4 regions of the Rhizobium sp. CB2179 genome follow, and region 1 is predicted to be linked to each of the others. Evidence: predicted binding sites of a transcription regulator. Region 1 holds the regulator's gene; each other region holds the start of a gene.
The links. Region 1 encodes PhoB, which activates phosphate uptake and scavenging genes when phosphate is short. Its sites were predicted from a motif close to TGTCATNNANCTGTCAT; they were not measured.
Positions count from the first base shown of each region.

Region 2: the regulator PhoB is predicted to act here: its motif matches at 2,586-2,602, upstream of AC244Q_RS22990 (DUF1045 domain-containing protein).
Region 3: the regulator PhoB is predicted to act here: its motif matches at 1,807-1,823, upstream of pstS (phosphate ABC transporter substrate-binding protein PstS).
Region 4: the regulator PhoB is predicted to act here: its motif matches at 3,158-3,174, upstream of AC244Q_RS21100 (DUF2794 domain-containing protein).

Region 1 covers NZ_CM172781.1:182,506-187,522, reverse strand. The annotation lists gene AC244Q_RS00950 (aspartate aminotransferase family protein) at 1-293, opposite strand, end outside; gene AC244Q_RS00945 (GcrA family cell cycle regulator) at 714-1,247, shown strand; gene phoB (phosphate regulon transcriptional regulator PhoB) at 1,494-2,177, opposite strand; gene phoU (phosphate signaling complex protein PhoU) at 2,311-3,024, opposite strand; gene pstB (phosphate ABC transporter ATP-binding protein PstB) at 3,069-3,884, opposite strand; gene pstA (phosphate ABC transporter permease PstA) at 3,901-5,017, opposite strand, start outside.
Region 2 covers NZ_CM172781.1:4,703,700-4,708,716, forward strand. The annotation lists gene AC244Q_RS22975 (GrpB family protein) at 1-33, opposite strand, end outside; gene phnN (phosphonate metabolism protein/1,5-bisphosphokinase (PRPP-forming) PhnN) at 53-649, opposite strand; gene AC244Q_RS22985 (alpha-D-ribose 1-methylphosphonate 5-triphosphate diphosphatase) at 646-1,785, opposite strand; gene AC244Q_RS22990 (DUF1045 domain-containing protein) at 1,799-2,494, opposite strand; gene phnE (phosphonate ABC transporter, permease protein PhnE) at 2,634-3,977, opposite strand; gene phnE (phosphonate ABC transporter, permease protein PhnE) at 3,985-4,944, opposite strand.
Region 3 covers NZ_CM172781.1:1,323,143-1,328,159, forward strand. The annotation lists gene AC244Q_RS06645 (bifunctional diguanylate cyclase/phosphodiesterase) at 1-1,587, shown strand, start outside; gene pstS (phosphate ABC transporter substrate-binding protein PstS) at 1,937-2,959, shown strand; gene pstC (phosphate ABC transporter permease subunit PstC) at 3,047-4,024, shown strand; gene pstA (phosphate ABC transporter permease PstA) at 4,027-4,884, shown strand; gene pstB (phosphate ABC transporter ATP-binding protein PstB) at 4,881-5,017, shown strand, end outside.
Region 4 covers NZ_CM172781.1:4,278,317-4,283,333, forward strand. The annotation lists gene AC244Q_RS21085 (ABC transporter permease) at 1-1,150, shown strand, start outside; gene AC244Q_RS21090 (Bax inhibitor-1/YccA family protein) at 1,331-2,059, shown strand; gene AC244Q_RS21095 (GNAT family N-acetyltransferase) at 2,170-2,727, shown strand; gene AC244Q_RS21100 (DUF2794 domain-containing protein) at 2,734-3,135, opposite strand; gene AC244Q_RS21105 (DUF1223 domain-containing protein) at 3,451-4,191, opposite strand; gene acnA (aconitate hydratase AcnA) at 4,426-5,017, opposite strand, start outside.

The DNA of each region.
Region 1 (5,017 bases):
CCCGAATTGGTGAAGAACACCTTGTCGGCGAAGGTGGCGTCCGTCAGGCGTTTTGCCAGACGCTCCTGGCCGGGGATCTCATAGATGTTCGACAGGTGCCAGACCTTGTCGGCCTGCTCCTTCAGTGCGCCGACCACATGCGGATTGCTGTGGCCGACTGAGGTGACGGCAACGCCGGCGCCGAAATCGAGATATCGCTCGCCAGTTTCGGTGATCAGCCATACGCCCTCGCCTCGCTCGAACCGCAGCGGGGCACGAGAATAGGTGTCATAAAGCGGCGCGGCTTCAGCCATGGCGCGATCTCCATCAAAGTTGCCGGGCAATGACTCCGGCTAAGGAAACCAGGCCCGAAAAATCAAAAATGCCGCCTTGCGGCGGCGAGTGGCACTATTTCCTTTTCGCGCTGCAATGTCAACAAAACGGCGCCCTTAGCGTATGCAGCACAGGTGTACAGCGGCATTTTCAGTCTTCAACAGGCATTATTGCAGAAATGCCACGCAGGGACAGCAAGTTGGGGAAAACTACGAATTCGATTCATCCGGATTCATGCGACTCTTGTCACGGAGTCAGGCTCACACTAGGTTAAAGATCAATTACTAGACTGCATGCGGCGGAACTAGTCACCAAAATTGATCAAGCGTTTCTTGTTTCGGAGCTCCCGGGACAACGGTGAGGGATTCTGCCATCACCAACGCAAAAGGTGGAGACAGGGCATGAACTGGACAGACGAGCGGGTCGAGAAACTCAAGAAGCTTTGGGCCGAAGGACTGAGCGCCAGCCAGATCGCGGCACAACTTGGCGGTGTCAGCCGAAACGCGGTCATCGGCAAAGTGCACCGGCTGTGCCTTCCCGGCCGTGCCAAGGCCGGCGGCACCAACACCGCGGCGCGAACGCCGAAGCGCAACACATCGGCGCCGCGCGCGCCGAACTTCGCCTCTCGCATCACCACCCGCACCGTTACCCGCCAGCAGGGCGCGACGATGCTGAAGGAAGAGATCGAGATCGAAACGATCGAGGAAATGGAATACGTGCCGAGAGGCAATGTGGTGGTGCCGATTTCGCGCCGCCTCGGCCTGACGGAACTGACCGAGCGCACCTGCAAATGGCCGGTCGGCGATCCGCTGAAGGACGACTTCCATTTCTGCGGCTGCGAGTCCCCCGACAATTCGCCCTATTGCAGCTATCACCAGAAGCTTGCCTACCAGCCGGTCAACGAACGCCGCCGGGCAGCGGCGCGCGCCAGCTGAGGGGGCTGACCATCGTTAGAATGCAGAAAACGGGCCGAGCGGCCCGTTTTTTTATGCGCGGATGGAAGCTCAGGTTTCCCTCCGTCATGCTCGGCCTTGTGCCGAGCATCTGATCACCTCAACTACTTGAGAGAAAAACCTTTATTTTCAAATGCTTAATTTGGCGTGCGCAGATCCTCGGCACAAGGCCGAGGATGACGTCGCGGGTTTTGCCAGGGCTTTGCCAGCAGGCTCAGATGAAAGCCCTCAGGCTTCCATCGAATAACCGGCGCCGCGGACGGTGCGGATGACGTCCTGCATGTTGGAGAAATTCAGCGCCTTGCGCAGGCGGCCGACATGGACGTCGACGGTGCGCTCGTCGACATAGATATCGTGGCCCCAGACGCCGTCCAGAAGCTGCGAGCGGGAGAAGACCCGGCCCGGCGACGACATCAGGAATTCCAGCAGGCGGAATTCGGTGGGGCCGAGGCGGACTTCGCGGGTCTTGCGATGGACGCGATGGGTCTCACGGTCGAGCTCGATGTCACCGCATTTCAGCACCGTCGACAGCACCTCGGGACGGGCGCGACGCAGCATCGCCTTGACGCGGGCAACGAGCTCGGGGGTCGAAAAGGGCTTGACGACATAGTCGTCGGCGCCCGTCGACAATCCGCGGACACGCTCGCTCTCTTCGCCGCGCGCCGTCAGCATGATGATCGGCAGGCGCTCGGTCTCCGGCCGCATGCGCAGGCGCCGGCAGAGCTCGATGCCGGAGACGCCGGGCAGCATCCAATCGAGGATGAGAAGATCGGGCGTGCGCTCCTGAAGCCGCATTTCGGCTTCGTCGCCACGAAGGATGGTATCGACCTCGAAGCCTTCCGCTTCGAGATTGTAGCGAAGAAGCACGCTGAGGGCTTCCTCGTCTTCAACAACTGCAACTCTCGGGATCATGCGTGTGGGTCTCCTCGCGCATGATCCTTAAACCGGGGGTGATTTAAGCAATGCATCCTGCGCAAAATCAGAATTGGCTGCGACCTCTTGCGCGCCCGGATGGGCGCGCACGCAAGCGGCGGGGTGTAGGCGGTTATTCGGTGACCGCGCCGACGGTGTTGGCGCTGTCATCCTTTGGACGGTCGCCTTCCGGCTGCGCGCCTGTCGTCATGTAAAAGATCGTCTCGGCGATGTTGGTGGCGTGGTCGCCAATGCGCTCGATGTTCTTGGCGCAGAAGAGAAGATGCGTGCAGCTGGTGATGTTGCGCGGATCTTCCATCATGTAGGTCAGGAGTTCGCGGAACAGCGAGGTGTACATCGCGTCGATCTCGTTGTCGCGTTCGCGGATCGCATTCGCCTTGTCGGCGGAACGATTGGTGTAGACGTCGAGCACTTCCTTGAGCTGGACGAGCGCCAGCTCGGACAGATGCTCGAGGCCGCGGGCGAGCTTGCGGGGAACGCCGGTGCTTTGGACGGCGATGACGCGCTTGGCGGTGTTCTTGCCGAGGTCGCCGACCCGTTCGAGATCGGCGGCGATGCGGATCGAACCCATGATTTCGCGAAGGTCCGCGGCCATCGGCTGGCGGCGGGCGATGGTGACGATCGCCTTGTCGCCGATTTCGCGTTCGGCGTGATCGAGGATCACATCGTCGGAGATGACCTTCTGCGCCAGCGCGGTATCGCCGTTGACGAGCGCCCGCACGGCTTCGGCGACCATCTGCTCGGCCAGGCCGCCCATTTCGGAAATCCGCCTGGACAGGAACTTCAGATCATCATCATAGGCAGAATAAATATGTGTCGATGCCATGGGGCTTTATCCTCGAATAACGGAAAGGCTTGGTGACGCCAAAATCAGCCGAAGCGACCCATGATATAGTCCTGGGTGCGCGGATCGTCGGGATTGGTGAACATCTTGTCGGTGTCGTTCTCCTCGACGAGATTGCCGAGGTGGAACATGGCGGTGCGCTGCGAAACACGCGCGGCCTGCTGCATGGAATGGGTGACGATGACGATCGTGTAGTTCTCGCGCAGCTCGTGGATCAGCTCCTCGACCTTGGCGGTGGCGATCGGGTCGAGCGCCGAGCAGGGCTCGTCCATCAGGATGACTTCCGGGCTGACGGCGACGGCACGGGCAATGCAGAGGCGCTGCTGCTGACCGCCCGACAGGCCGGTGCCGGATTCGTGCACGCGGTCCTTGACCTCGTTCCAGAGACCGGCGCGCTGCAGGCTGGTCTCGACGATCTGGTCGAGATCGGCCTTCGACTTGGCAAGGCCATGGATGCGCGGGCCATAGGAGACGTTTTCATAGATCGTCTTCGGGAACGGGTTCGGCTTCTGGAAGACCATGCCGACGCGGGCACGAAGTTCGACGACGTCGATATCGGGATCATAGATATCGTCGGTATCCAGCGTGATCTTGCCGGTGACGCGGCAGCCGTCGATCGTGTCGTTCATGCGGTTGAGGCTGCGCAGGAAGGTCGACTTGCCGCAGCCGGACGGGCCGATCAGGGCGGTTACGGTGTTTTCGCGGATGTTCAGGTTCACATCGAATAGCGCGCGCTTTTCGCCGTAGTAAACCGAGACATCCTTTCCGATCATCTTATACGGGACGTTGCTCATCTTGTGATCCAGCGCCTTTTCAACTGCAGCTTCCGTCAACATGTTCATGATCTTGTAACTCCGTTTACCAGCGGCGCTCGAAGCGACGACGCAAGAGGATGGCGCCCATGTTCATGACGATCAGGAACAGGAGCAGGACGATGATGGCACCCGAAGTACGCTCAACGAAGGCACGTTCGGCCTCGTTGGCCCACATATAGACCTGTACGGGCAGAGCCGTCGAGGGATCGAGCGGTGTCGTCGGCGCGTTGGCGACGAAGGCGACCATGCCGATCAGGAGCAGCGGCGCGGTTTCGCCAAGCGCGTGCGCCAGGCCGATGATCGTACCGGTGAGGATGCCGGGCATGGCGAGCGGCAGCACATGGTGGAACACCATCTGCATCTTCGAAGCGCCGAGGCCGAGGGCTGCGGCACGGATCGACGGCGGCACGGCGCGAAGGGCGGCGCGCGTCGCGATGATGATCGTCGGCAGGGTCATCAGCGTCAGCACCAGGCCGCCGACCAGCGAGGCCGAGCGCGGCAGGCCGATGAAGTTGATGAAGACGGACAGACCAAGCAGGCCGTAGACGATCGAAGGGACCGCGGCGAGGTTGTTGATGTTGACCTCGATCAGGTCCGTCAGCTTGTTCTTCGGCGCGAACTCCTCGAGATAGATCGAGGCGGCAACGCCGATCGGCAGAGCGAGCACGAGGACGATCAGCATCAGGTAGAGCGAGCCGATGAGGGCGACGCCGAGGCCTGCGGCCTCCGGACGGCTGGAGTTGCCGTTGACGAAGAGGCCGGTGTTGAACTGCTTGTGGAGAGCGCCGCTCGCCTTCAGCTCGTTCATCCAGCCGACCTGCTTATCGTTGACCTTGCGGTTCTTCTCATCGACCGAGAGATCGATCTGGCCCTTATTGGCGCTGTCGACATTGGCGTCGGCGAGCACCGTGACATTGACCGTCTTGCCGATGATCGACGGATCGGCAACGACCATGTCGCGCAGCTGGACCGGCGCACCCTTGGAGAGCATGGCGGATGCGTCGCGCACATCGGGACGGCTTGCGGCATTGACGTTCAGCTGCTTGACGATCGCGTCGCGCAGCAGAACCGGGTAGTTGGCGGCGATCAGCACCGAAGGGTCGGTCGCACGCTTGTTGTTCGGGTCGATCGTCTTCTCGGAGAATTCGATCGGCAGGGTG
Region 2 (5,017 bases), 390 kb from region 1:
AGGATCGTAGTCGACCACCTTGATGGCGCGCATGCCCTTCCTCTCGATCTGTTCAGGGCGCCTTGGTCAGCAATCCGTCGAGGATCTCGATCATCTTCTGCTCGGCCTCTTCGAGCGAGCCGCTATTGTCGAGCTCCACCACGTCATACTCGCCACGCACCGTCAGCGGTCCGCGGGCGAGCCGGGCCATGATATCCTCATGCGTCTCGCGGCCGCGCGCCTCCAGCCGGCCGGCGAGCACTTCGGGGCGGGCGGTGACGTTGATGACCTTCAGCCGCGGGAAGGCGGCCTGGAAGCGGTGAAGCGCCGAGCGCGAGCCGTTGGCGACGACAATGTGGCCTCGCGACAGCGCCACCGAGACCTCGGCCGAAATGCCGTATTTCAGGCCATGCGCTTCCCACCAGACGGCGAAGGAGCCTGACTGCTCCATGGCGGCAAAACCTTCGAGGGAGACGGAAAGATGGTCTTCGCCGCCGGCGTCACGGTGACGGGTGATGACGCGGCGGACGAAATGCACATCGTCGCGGCCCTTGAAACGCCGGGCCGCGAGGTTCATCAGCGTGTCCTTGCCAGCGCCGCTCGGTCCGACGACGACGACCATGATGCCGCGCTCGGCTCCGGCTCCTGCGTGGGGTTCGTGCGACATCATGCGACACGGCGTCCCTGGCGCCAGACCGAGCGTGTAACCGGCACGCCGTGCGAACGGTGGACGCGCACGAGATCGGCACGCAGCCCCGTTGCGATCCGGCCGCGATCGTCGAGGCTGACGGTGCGGGCGGGCGTCGACGTCACCATGGCGATCGCCTTCGGCAGGCTGATGCTCTCGACCTCATCGGCGAGGATGAAGGGCGCATGCAGCAGGCTGAGCGGCACGTAGTCGGAGGAAAGCACGTCGAGCACGCCCATTTCGGCAAGGTCGCGGGCGGCGATATTGCCGGAATGCGACTTGCCGCGCACGATGTTCGGCGCGCCCATCAGCACGCTCATGCCATGTCCGTGCGAAGCCCGGGCGGCGTCGAAGCTGGTCGGGAATTCGGCCAGGCGCACGCCGTTGTCGATCGCCTCGTCGACATGCGAGAGCGTCGCATCGTCATGGCTTGCCACGGTGATGCCGCGCTCGGCGCAGACCTTGGCGATGGCGTTGCGGTGCGGCGTCGAATTGCGCGCCGATTCTGCCTGGCGCTTGGCGACGAAACGGCCGAAGGCCTCGTCGCTGAGGCCCCGCTTCTTCTGGTAGTAGAAGATATATTGATCCATCGTCTGGAACTGACGCTGGCCGGGCGCATGATCCATCAGCGAGACGAGCCTCACATGCCGGTCGTTTTCGAAGTCGGCGAAATGTTCGAGCACATTGTCGGCCGAGACCTCGCAGCGCAAATGGATGAGGTGCTCGGCACGCAGCCTGCCTTCCGTCTCTGCCGACTGGATGGCATCGGCCATCTCGCGCATCTCGCCATGTTCGAAGCCGCCGTCCTCGTCCGCACCCATGCGCAGGCAGTCGAACACCGTGGTGATGCCTGAGGTGACGATCTGGGCGTCATGCGCCTGGATCGCGGCGGTCTTGTTCCAGCGAATGCCGGGGCGCGGCTGATAATGGCCTTCGAGATGATCGGTGTGCAGCTCAACGAGGCCTGGAATGATGTAGTCGCCTTCAAAATCTTCGCCGGCTACCGAGTTGCCCTCGGAGATGTCGGCGATCTTCCCGTCGCGGATGAGGATCGAGCCCGAGAGGATGTCGTCCTCGAGAACGATGCGGGCGTTGGAAAACACGGTCTCTTTGCTCATGTCGTCAGGTCTTTCAGCTTTTGGCGCCGGCAAGCGGTAGCCAGGAATGAACTTCGAATGGCGCGCCGCGCGTCTCCTCGATGAAGACGGCAAGGCCGGAAATCAAAAGCGGCCGGCCGGTGAAATCGGCAAAACGCTCGGTCAGGATCGCTTTCATCACCGCGGCGCGTGTCTCGGGCACCTGGCCGCTCAGCGTCATGTGAAAGCCGAAATCCTCCATGACGTAAGGATAACCCCAGCGCAGCAGATGAGCGCGCTGGCTGTCGCTGAGCTTCTCCGGATTGCGCCGCGCCATATCGGCCTCGGAAAGCGCTGCGCGGAACGGTTCGAACGACCTTACCACCTTCGCGGCGAAATCTTGAAGAGGTTGATGCAGTGAACCGGGAACGAGGGCAAAAAAACGGCCGAGCTGGCCGAGCACAAGCTCAGGAATCTCGAAGGCTTGGGTGCGCTGGGCAAAATCCTCGGCAACGGTCATGAGATCCTTCTCGGTGACCGAGGAGGCGAGCGAAAAGGGCGCCTTGATCGTGGCGTGAAAGCCGTAACGGCGCGGGTCGGCGGTCAGCTCGAACTGTTCTGCCGCAGCCAGTTGCGCATATTCCGGTGCCGGATAGGTCTCGCCGGTGAAAGCATTGCGGCCGAGCCAGAGCGAGGCCGCGCCGGTCAGGGGATCATCCTTCGGCGGCGAGAAATAGAGAGCGTAGCGCAAGGCTTTTATCCTGGAGATCGTCCAAATGGGGAGGGCACTGTGCAGTGATTTGGCGGCGAACCGCAAGCAGGCTCCCGGCTAAAAGATTTCCGTGACAGAATGATGATGGCGGCAGCATCCACCGCCTTTGATCGATGGATCAGTGGGTCTTCGTGCCCATCAGCCGGTGGCGCAACGCGTTCGAGGCGGTGTCGAAAATGAAGACGACGATCAGAATCAGGATGACCATGTAGGCGACGTTTTCCCAGTTGGCGTTGGTGCGCATGGCCTCCCACAGTTTCAGGCCAATGCCGCCGGCGCCGACGGCGCCGATAATGGTCGCGCCGCGTACGTTTGATTCCCATTGGTAGAGCGTCTGGCTGACGAAGACGGGAACGATCTGCGGCATAATGCCGTAACGATGAACGAGCACGGTCTGAGCGCCTGTTGATTTGATGCCTTCCCGCGGCTTGTTGTCGATATTCTCGAGGCCTTCGGAATAGAGCTTGCCGAGCGTGCCGGTCTCGGTGAGGAAGATCGCACCGCTGCCGGCAAGCGGGCCGGGGCCGAAGGCGCGTGTCAGGAACAGCGCCCAGATCAGCATATCGACCGACCGCAGGAAATCGAAGAAGCGCTTCAGGATCTGGTTGAGCAGGCGGTTCGGCGTGATGTTGCGGGCTGCCAGGAAGGCGAGCGGAAAGGCGGTAAGCGAACCGAGCAGCGTGCCGAGGAACGCCATGACGATCGTCTGGAAAAGCTTGGTCCAGACATCGCCGTGCTGCCATTCGCTGTTGTTCCAGATGTCGTCGAAGGCGAGCGACAGATTGGATTGGTCGGGCTTGATGCGCGGGCCGGAGACGATGAGGCTGACGACCTCGCGGACCGGCTTGTCGAAGAAGGAGGATTGCGTATCGAAGATGAAATTCGCCCAGCCGATGAAACGTTTGCGGATCTTCACCCGGTCGACTGAAATGCTGACATTGCCGGCAAAGCCGAGATCGGCCAGCACATTGTCATCATAAACAGTCATCCAGCCGGGTACCGGCCCGACGACTTTCGGCGCACCGCTCGAAACGTCGACCGGGACGCTGACGCCATGCGCGGTGACGATCGTCTGGCTCTTCGAGACGGTGACGGTGCGGCTGGTGCCGCTGATCGAAACGGTGATGCTGCCGTCGGGGTTGTTGACCAGCCAATCCGGATGCGGATTGTCGCCGAGCGGCGAGAAGCGCGGATAACGGACATCGATCGAGCCGTCACCCTCGATGCGGAATTCCGGCTGAACGTCGTAGCTCACCCATTGGCTGAGATAGATGCCGACGCGCTCCCAATGGGCTTCGGCGAAAAGTTTGGGCAGGTCGAAGAACCAGACGGCATAAAGGCTGTAGAGCAACGTCGCGATGAGGATCATCAGCCCGCCGAAACGCTGGCGGAACGACCGGTGGAAATATTCCGGATAGCGCGTTTCTATCTCGTGCATGCGGTTTGCGTCGATCACCGTCATGGCGGCCTCAATGTTGCAGGAGGAAGGCGTGCTCGCCGACAAGGCGGCGGCGCAGCCATGCGGAGAACTGGTCGACGGCGACGATGGTCACGAACAGCAGCAGAACGAGCGCCACCGTCTTGGCGCCGAATCCCCGCGAGATCGAAAGCTTCAGCTCCTCGCCGATGCCGCCGCCGCCGACGGCGCCGATGATGGTCGAGGCGCGCACGTTGATCTCAAGGCGCAGCAGCGCATAGGAGGTGAAATTCGGCAGCACCTGCGGCAGGGCGGCAAAGCGAATGCGCTCCCACCAGTTGGCGCCGACGGCTTTCATGCCCTCATGCGGCTTCATGTCGATATTCTCGGCCACTTCGTAGAAGAGTTTGCCGAGCGCGCCGATCGTGTGCAGGGTGATGGCGATGATGGCGGCGACCGGCCCGATCGACAGGATCGCCGAAAACAGCCCGGCAATGACGATCTCCGGGAAGGCGCGCAGGAATTCCATCAGCCGCTTGGTGACGATGCGCAACGGCCATGAATTCGTCAGGTTGCGCGCGGCAAAGAAGCTCAAAGGGACGGCAAAAACGAAGGCGATGATCGTCGAAATCAGCGCGACGTTGATCGTCACGATCATCAGTTCGAAATATTCGGGAATGTAGAAAGCGCCCCAAACGTAGACGCGGCCCCTGTCGAAATTGAATTCCTCACCGCCCTTGTCGTTGGCGCTCGCTATGTCGAACAGCGCGCGCCAGACGTCGTGCCAATCCTTGGGGATGAGCCAGCTCAGAAAGTCGAAGAGATGCGGCAGACGGTCGAAGAAATGGCCGGCATTGCTCTCATCGGCGAAGCGGACGGAGCTGACGAAAGCCGCAATCAGGATAACCAGGCCGAGAACGGTATAGAAGCGGCGCTTGGCGACCATCCGGTCCCAGGCGGTGCCGATCTCCTTGGTGCTCTGCATGTGCGGCTGTGTATTGGCAATAGTCATCAACGCCTCGCCTACTGCGCAATTCAAAGTGCTTCAGCGTCCTTTGCGGCTCTCGAAAGGACGCGCACAGTTC
Region 3 (5,017 bases), 1.1 Mb from region 1:
GCCGAGGTTCCGAAGTTCAGCGTGCTGAGTTTCTATAAGGAGTTTACGTCGGAGGTTCTCGACACTCTCTCCAACGAACATGAACTCGAGGGGCTGAGCCTCGAGACGACCCCCAAGCCGGGATCCCTGAACACGCCGATCACCGACATGAAGGGAGCCGTCATCGGCTATCTCGTTTGGCCGAGCAAAGCCCCCGGAAGCGCCGTGTTTCATCAGGTCTATCCCTATGTTGCAGCTTCTACCGTCATCCTTTCACTATTCTTGATCGGCGTTCTGTTGGTTGGCGCATCCGAGGCGCGGCGCCTGCGCCAACTGGCGCAAACAGCTCGCTTCGAAGCGAGCCATGACAGCTTGAGTGGCTTGTTGAACAGACAGGGGCTTCTCCGCCTGCTGGAGGATCTGGAGAGCCGGGATCCTTCATCGCCGCGGCTTTACTTGGTTGACCTCGACGGCTTCAAGGCGGTCAACGATGCTTGGGGACATGCGGTTGGGGATGATTTGATCCGGATCGTCTCGAACGCGCTGATGACCAGTCATCCCGAAGTCCTGGCCGCGGCCCGGCTGGGAGGCGATGAATTCGCGCTGGTGCACGTTGGATCCACTGCAGGCGAAGAGATCGAAGAGGCGATTCTGGCGCTGTTTGCCGAGCCCTTCAAAATTGACGGGCGAACGATCGAAGTTGGCGCAAGCATCGGAGCTGCGGCGCGCGATGGAGACATATCGCCTTTGGAGCTTCTTCGCAGAGCCGACATGGCCCTCTATCGTGCCAAGGCAAATGGCAAAGGTCAGGCGATTGAATACGACCCCGAACTGGACCGGGAACGCATACGGGTCGCCGAGCTGGAAGGTCTCTTGAAAAACGCCATCGTCAGCGGCGCAATCGAAGCCGTTTTCCAGCCTCTCGTCTCTGCTTCGACCGGTGCTGTCACCGGTCTTGAAGCACTGGCGCGCTGGAAAACTGCAACGGGAAACATCAGCCCGGAAATATTCATCCCTCTTGCTGAAAGATGCGGCCTCATCGATGCCCTTGGCGTCCATATGCTGAGAACGTCGATCGGGCATGCCAAGAGCTGGCCCGGTCTGACTTTGTCGGTGAATGTTTCGCCGATCCAGCTCTGCAATCCGGAATTTGCTGCCCAAGTGATCACGATCCTGCAGGAGTTGGATTTCAATCCAAACCGCCTGACACTGGAAATCACTGAGGGCGTTCTGATGACAAATCCGGATCAGGCCCGTCGGTCGATAGACCAGCTCAAGCGCGTCGGCATAAAGTTTGCTCTTGATGATTTTGGCTGCGGCTACGCCAGCATCGGTGCATTGCGGCAGTTTGGGTTTGATCGCATGAAGATCGACCGCTCGCTGGTGTCCGCTCTCGATGAAACCGCAAATGGCGCCGATATTCTTCGGGCAACCATCTCCCTGGCGACTGCTCTGCAGATTCCCGTGACCGCGGAAGGTATTGAGAATAGCCGTCAGGCGGCGATCTTGCGAGACGCCGGCTGCGACCAGCTTCAAGGCTATATGCTCGGAAAACCCATGTCGGCATGCGACATATCCAGCAGGCTGCGAGAAGAGTCGGCCGCGTGATCTCGTAAAGGCCACGAATTCGGCATCGGGCCTGAGCGGCCCGGCATATCGAAATCCTGAAAACGACATTTCCAGGCATCGCTGCGGCAATCCACCACAGCCATGCGTCAATCTATCCCGATGTTTTTGCTAAGGCTTTGTTAAATCCGCGATTCAATGAAAAGGCCGTAACTGCAGCATTCGCGGCACGGCCCACGGTTGGTTGCGACCGTCAAATTCCGTCATCAAACTGTAATAAAACGCGCCTAGCCCGCCTGCTGTGACGGGAATTTCAGCGCCCCAGACAATGGACACCCCCTCCATGGCGCTGGTCTCGTTGTTTTTCAAATCCATTAGGGAAGCGCTTCATATGCTCAGCAATAAACTTCTTTCGGCCTGCCTCGGCGCCGGCCTGGTTGCCGCTCTGGCGGTTTCGGCGTCCGCCGCCGACATCACCGGCGCCGGCTCCACCTTCGTCTATCCCGTCCTGTCCAAATGGTCTGCGGACTACAACAAGCAGACCGGCGACAAGCTGAACTACCAGTCGATCGGTTCGGGCGGTGGCATCGCCCAGGTCAAGGCTGCAACGGTTGACTTCGGCGCGTCCGACGCTCCGATGAAGCCGGAAGACCTGACGACTGGCGGCTTCGGTCAGTTCCCGCTCGTCGTCGGCGGCATCGTGCCCGTCATCAACGTCAAGGGTATCAAGTCGGGCGAACTGAAGCTCACGGGCAAGGTTCTCGCCGACATCTACCTCGGCAATGTCACCAAGTGGAACGACAAGGCCATCGCCGATCTGAATCCCGGCCTGAAACTGCCCGACAGCCAGATCGCCGTCGTCCACCGTTCGGACGGTTCGGGCACCTCCTTCAACTGGACCAACTACTTCTCCAAGGTCAACGAAGACTGGAAGAGCAAGGTCGGCGAAGGGACCGCCGTCAACTGGCCGGTCGGCATCGGCGGCAAGGGCAACGAAGGCGTCGCCGCTTACGTCACCCGCGTCAAGGATTCGATCGGCTACGTCGAATACGCCTACGCTCTGCAGAACAAGCTGCCCTACGTTCTGATCCAGAACGCCGCAGGCCAGTATCCGAAGCCAAATGCGGAAAGCTTCTCGGCTGCTGCCGCCAGCGCCGAATGGACCAAGGCTCAGGACTTCTACCTGATCATGACCAATGCTCCGGGCGAAAAGGCCTGGCCGGTCACCGCCACGACCTGGGCGATCATGTACAAGGAGCCGAAAGATGCGGCTCGCTCCAAGGCTGCCTTCGCCTTCTTCAAGTGGGCGCTCGAAAACGGCCAGAAGGAAGCCTCTGCCCTCGATTACGTTCCGCTTCCGGAAACCCTGGTGAAGCAGATCGAGGATTACTGGACGGCCTCGTTCAAGGGCTGATCCTGACGAAACTGCGGTCGGGGCGGGAAGCGAGGCTTTCCGCCCCGAATGTCTTTGACACCCCTCAAAGCATCAGAGCGTACGGACATGAGCGAAGCAATGGCATCGCTGCCCGCCACAACCGCGGGCGTGAAGCGCCGCGACGGCGCCGCAGGCGATCGTATTTTTTACTGGATAGTTTTCGGCTGCGGCCTGTTTGTTCTTGTCGCACTGTTCACAGCGGCGTTCTCCATGGTCTGGGACGGGTTTCTCGCGTTCCAAACCTTCGGCTTTGGCTTCCTGACCGGCATGGAATGGGATCCGGTTGCCCAGCGGTTCTCGGGCCTAGTACCGATTTACGGCACGCTGGTCACCTCGGCGCTCGCCATGATCATCGGCGTTCCCGTGAGCCTCGGTATCGCCGTTTTCATTACCGAAGTTGCGCCGCGCTCCATTCGCGGCCCGATCGGCGGTGCCATCGAGCTTCTCGCCGGTATCCCCAGCATCATTTACGGCATGTGGGGTCTCTTCACCTTTGCCCCCTTCATGTCGGACTACGTCCAGCCGGTGCTGATCGACTGGCTAGGCCCGATCCCGGTAATCGGCGCATTGTTCACTGGCGCCCCGCTCGGCATCGGCATGCTGACGTCGGGCATCGTGCTGGCAATCATGATCATCCCCTTCGTCTCCTCGGTCACGCGCGACGTCTTCCTGGTCGTCCCAGCGCAGTTGAAGGAATCGGCCTATGCGCTTGGTTCGACCAAGTGGGAAGTGGTGCGCGACATCGTCATCCCGCACACCCGCACCGCGGTCGTCGGCGGCATCTTCCTTGGTCTCGGCCGCGCGCTCGGAGAGACCATGGCGGTCACCTTCGTACTCGGCAACACCCATAACATCGCGGTGTCGCTGATGGAGCCCGGCACGTCGATCGCTGCGACGCTCGCTAACGAATTTGCCGAAGCTTCGGATGACCTCTACAGGTCGTCGCTCTCGGCGCTCGGTCTCATCCTCTTCGTTGTCACCTTCATCGTTCTGGCGGCCGCCAAGCTCATGCTGGTGCGCATGGCAAGACAGAGGGGAGAGTAATCATGACCACTCATTCGGGTTCCCTATACCGTCGTCGCCAGATCGGCAGCATGATCGCACTGTCGCTCTGCGGCATCGCCACCGTGGTCGGCCTGGTCTTTCTGGTTTGGATCCTCTGGACGACGCTGATACACGGCTTGTCCGCGCTCAGCCCCAGTCTCGTCACGGAAATGACGCCGCCGCCCGGCGAAGATGGCGGCGGTCTCGCCAACGCCTTCATGGGCAGCCTGATGATGGTCGCTCTCGCTGTTATCATCGGTACGCCGATCGGCGTGCTGGCCGGCACCTTCCTGTCGGAGTTCAGCCGCGGCAAGAAGATTGGCGAGGCAATCCGCTTCGTCAACGATATCCTGCTTTCGGCGCCGTCGATCATCATCGGCTTGTTTGTCTATGAACTGGTCGTCCGCCCGACGTCACGCTTCTCCGGCTTTGCCGGCGGCATCGCGCTCGCCTTCATCTTCCTGCCGGTCGTGGTGCGCACGACCGACGAGATGCTGCGGCTGGTTCCTGATGTCATGCGTGAGGCAGCACTTTCGCTCGGCATCCCGCGCTGGAAGGTAACGGTCAACATACTCTACCGCGCTGCCTCCACAGGTATCCTGACCGGTATCCTCCTTGCGATCGCCCGCATTTCGGGCGAAACCGCGCCGCTCCTTTTTACGGCTCTGAACAACCAGTATTGGAGCTTGGACATGTCGCAGCCGATGGCGAATATTCCCGTCGTCATCTTCCAGTTCGCTATGAGCCCCTATGAGCAATGGCAGAATCTTGCCTGGGCAGGTGCCTTTGTCATGACGGCGATCGTGCTTCTCCTCAGCGTCGGCTCCCGCGCCATCCTCAACCGCAGGAATGCGAAATGATGCTTGAGAACAAAGCCTTCGAACCTCGTCCCGCCCACCTGGCCACAAGAGTCGACAAGATGGCGCTGACCGGCGTCAACTTCTATTACGGCGAAACCCACGCGATCCGCGACGTCACCCTGAGCTTTCCCGA
Region 4 (5,017 bases), 810 kb from region 1:
GGCACTGCGGCTTGCGATCGGCAATATCCACCGCCCCGGCGCACTGACGCCCTCAGTCGTGCTCTCGCTCGGCCTTGGCCTGGCATTGCTGGTGACCCTGACCCTGATCGACGGGAACCTGCGCCGGCAGCTGACCGGCCGCATGAACGAGGGTGCGCCGAACTTCTTCTTCGTCGATATCCAGAGCGCCGAGGTCGGCGCCTTCCGCGATCTCGTCCAGGGCCAGGCGCCGCAGGGCAAGCTCGTCGAAGTGCCGATGCTGCGCGGCCGGATCATCGCCTTCAACGGCGAGGACGTCACCAAGATGAACGTGCCGGCCGCCGGCCGCTGGGTGCTGAACGGCGATCGCGGCATCACCTATGCCGAAACCCTGCCTGACAACGCCGCCCTCACCGAAGGCAAATGGTGGGACAAGGATTACAGCGGCGAGCCACTCGTCTCTTTCTCCTCGGAAGAGGCACATGAGCTCGGCCTCAAGATCGGCGATAAAGTCACCGTCAACGTGCTCGGCCGCAACATCACGGCGAAAATCGCTAATCTGCGCCGCGTCGAGTGGGAATCGCTTTCGATCAATTTCGTCATGGTCTTCTCGCCGAATACCTTCCGCGGCGCCCCGCATGCGTGGCTGGCGACCCTGACCGATCCCTCTTCGACACCGGCCGAAGATGCGGCGATCCTGAAAACCGTCACCAACACCTATCCGACGATCACCAGTGTGCGCGTCAAGGACGCGATCGATATCGTCAACCAGCTGGTCGCACAGCTCGCGACCGCGATCCGCGCTGCGGCCTCCGTCGCCCTTTTCGCTTCCATCCTCGTCCTTGCCGGCGCGCTTGCCGCCGGAAACCGGGCGCGCACCCACGACGCGGTGGTGCTGAAGACGCTCGGCGCCACGCGCGCCATGCTGATCCGCGCCTTCAGCTACGAATATCTAATCCTCGGCCTCGCGACTGCGATCTTCGCGCTGATCGCCGGCAGCGTCGCCGCCTGGTTCATCGTCGCCCGCATCATGCGTCTGCCCTCGACCTTTCTGCCCGACGTCGCGGGACTGACGCTTGTCACCGCGCTCGTCCTGACCGTCGGCATCGGCCTGATCGGCACCTGGCGCATCCTCGGGCAGAAGGCGGCACCCGTCTTGCGCGAGCTTTGACCGGGCAGCGGCACCCAAACCCTTCACCTTACGGCGATTTAACCGATCGAGCCTTTGCAAGCCTCTTGTTTGCAAAGGGCGAAAGCCTCATATTATCCGCAGGCATGCTGGAGCTCCGCAGCGGCGCCCGGGTCGAAAACCCCGACACCGTATTTCCATCGGAGCTTGTAAGAGGAAACTATGGCTGATCTTCGTAACTATCAAAGCCGCGCTCAGACCGGCGAGATGATTGATCAAGGCCTGCGCGCTTATATGCTCAAGGTCTACAACCTGATGGCGCTGGGTCTGGCGATCACCGGTGTGGCCGCATATCTGTCGTTCCAATTCGCCTTCGCCAATGGTGAGCTGACCGCTTTCGGTCAGGCGATCTATGTAAGCCCGCTGAAGTGGGTTGTCATTCTGGCGCCGCTGGCTCTGGTGTTCTTCCTGAGCTTCCGGATCAATACGATGACGGTGGCCGCCGCCCAGACGACCTTTGCGGTCTACGCCGCGCTCGTCGGCCTGTCGCTCTCGTCGATCTTCCTGATCTACACGGGTCAGAGCGTCGTTCAGACCTTCTTCGTCACCGCCGCCTCGTTCGGCGCGCTGTCGCTTTACGGCTACACGACAAAGCGTAATCTGTCGGCGATGGGCTCGTTCCTGATGATGGGTCTTTTCGGCCTGATCATCGCCTCGATCGTCAACATCTTCCTGGCGTCGTCCGCCGTGCAGTTCGCGATCTCGGTACTCGGCGTACTGATCTTCGCAGGCCTCACGGCCTACGATACGCAGCGGATCAAGGAATTGTACCTGGAAGCCGATGACGTCGCCGTGGCCGGCCGCAAGGCGATCATGGGTGCGCTGACGCTCTATCTCGACTTCATCAACCTCTTCATGTTCCTGCTGCAGTTCATGGGCAACCGTAAATAAGCAGGGCAGACTGAGATCGAAAAGGCGGCTTCGGCCGCCTTTTTTGTTGCGCAGGCTTTCACGGAATGGTTTTAGAAAGCCCCTGCCGCCCTTATGGATATGCTGCTGAAATGTCCTTCCTCCTGCGCGATGCTTCGAACGCCGATATTCCCGCCATTGCCGATATCTATCGCGAATCGGTCCTGAACGGCGTCGCGAGCTATGAGATCGTCCCGCCCTCCGAGGCCGAGATGGCGCAACGTTTTGCGGCCATCGTCGGCCAGCAATATCCCTATATCGCAGCCATCGGCACGGACGGGGCCTTGCTCGGCTACGCCTACGCCTCGGCCTTCCGCACGCGTCCTGCCTATCGCTGGCTGGTCGAGGATTCGATTTATCTGGCGCCGCAAGCCCGCGGCCGCGGCATCGGCAAGGCGCTGCTCGCCGAACTGATCATCCGTTGCACCACCCTCGGCTTTCGTCAGATGGCAGCCGTCATCGGCGGCGCCAGCCCCGCCTCGATCGCGCTTCATCGCACGGCCGGCTTCGAGGAGGTTGGCCTGATGAAGGGCACCGGCTACAAACACGGCCGCTGGCTGGATACGATGTTCATGCAGCGCGCCCTCGGTGAGGGTATGAGCGCAGATCCGGACCCGTCGACCTATCCCGGCACGCTGTTTAACGGCTGATATGGTTTACTTGTCGACGAGCTTCAGGGCCTTGTCGAAGACCTTCAGCACCTGGTTCAGCTCGTGACCGCGCTTCAGGATCGTGCCGTTGACGCTGATCACGCAATAGGCGCCCTGCTTGGCGGCGAGCTTCGGGTTTTTCTCGATGCGGAAGAGCGGCATTTCACCGGAACGCTTGAAAACGGAAAAGACCGCCCTGTCCTTCAGGTGATCGATGGCGTAGTCGCGCCATTCACCATCACCGACCATCCGACCGTAGATCCAGAGGATCGCGTCCAGTTCGCGCCGGTGGAAGGTCACCGGAAGCGGGTCCTTGCTTTGCTTGTATTCCCTGAGATCGACGACGACTGAGGAACTGTGGTCGACGGAACGGCTTTCGCCGTGTCGCAAATCCGGCTGATCTGTCATCAGTCTCACAAGGCCTCCACATATGACAGGAGAGTGACAGTTTGCCCGAGCTGCCGCAAATTGCAAGAGTGCCGGCTGTCACATTCAGCCGCACTACAGCGCCGCGCGTCTCTCGGGCAAGGGCGCTGGGCAGGCCAACGCTTTCTCCGCAGCGCCGCATTTCAGTCAAAACAGCGCCTCATTTGCAGGAGATTTATGAGCTCCAGTTTGGCGCCAGCGCGCCAAAGGGCCCGGCGGAGCGTATCGACCTTAACCCCAGCCCCGAATACGCTCGGCCGGGCCGCCCCAGCATTTCATCCGCAGCCGGATGAAATTTCAGATATTTTTGCCAGCCATCACCACGGTCGCGCCAAGGATCGCAGCCGGATCGCCGTCTGCGGTTGCCGATTGAAGCAGAATCGCGCAGCCCTCGAGCTGCGGCCGCTGCAGCACGCTGGCCGGCAGCGTCAGACTGGTCGCCTTGCCGTCCCACATGCCGACGGTTTCGACATTGGTGACGCTGTGGAGATAGGAGATCTTCTGGCCGCTGTTCTCGCCCTTTTCGACGTCGATGGTCTTTTCCTTGTCGAAATAGACCATCACGACATTGGCTTTGCCCTGTCCCGCGCCGATCTTGATCTCCAGCTCATCGCCGCGCATCGCGGCACTGATCGGAACGGTCAGCCCATTGCCTTCGCTGCTATAGGTGTCGATCTGGCTGTTGATGCCATTGAGATCGGCGCCGGCCAGATGGCCGCGTCCATTGACGATCGCCTGCGGCGTGTAGACGTTGCTGCGGCCCATTGTCTTGGCATAGCCATACTGCCGCTCGGTATTTTCCTTGGAACTCAGCGTATCGGCCCAACCGAGATAGTTCCAGTAATCGACATGATAGGCGAGCGCGATGACATCGCCCTGGTTCACCAGCTTGCGGAAAGCGGCATCAGCAGGAGGACAGGAGGAGCAGCCCTGCGCCGTGAAGAGTTCGACGACACCTTTCGGTGTGCCGTCTTCGGCCTGCAACGGGCCCGAGAGAACAACGCCGGCGATCAGCGGAATCAAAAAACGGGGGGACATTCACCTGCACCTCTTTTTCAGCGCCGACGGCATGTTGGAACCGGAGGCCCTGACATATGAACGTACGAATAATCCTTCCGGGTTCAAACGAAAAGTCACGAACGGGTGAGACGTAGCTAGACGGGAACTTGCGTAAAACAAATCATCGTGAGCCCCGTTTAAAGACTGTCGCCGCAAAGAAAAACCGCCGGAAACTGCTCTCCGGCGGCCATTGTCATGTGAGTGTCTTAAAAATCAGGCAGCGAGGTCGCGCAGAACCGTCTGCAGGATGCCGCCATTGTTGAGGTAGACTACCTCGTCGAGCGTATCGACGCGCGACAGCAGCGGAACCTCCTTCACGGTGCCGTCGCCATAGGTGATCCTGGCGATCTTCTTCTCGCGTGGCTTGATCTTTTCCAGACCTTCGATGGTGACGAGTTCGTCGCCCTTGAGGCCGAGGCTCTGCCAGGTCGTGCCCTCTTCGAAGACGAAGGGGATGATGCCCATGCCGACCAGGTTCGAGCGATGGATGCGCTCGAAGGATTGGGCGACCACCGCCTTGACGCCGAGCAGGTTGGTGCCCTTGGCAGCCCAGTCGCGGGAGGAGCCATTGCCATATTCGACACCGGCGAAGATGACGAGCGGCACGCCTTCCTGCTTGTACTGCATCGCGGCGTCGTAGATCGAGGTCTCTTCCTTCGACGGGTAATGGATGGTGTAGCCACCTTCCTTGCCGTTCGGGCCGAGGATGTGGTTGCGGATGCGGATATTGGCGAAGGTGCCGCGCATCATCACTTCATGGTTGCCGCGGCGCGTGCCGTACTGGTTGAAGTCGGCAACGGCGACG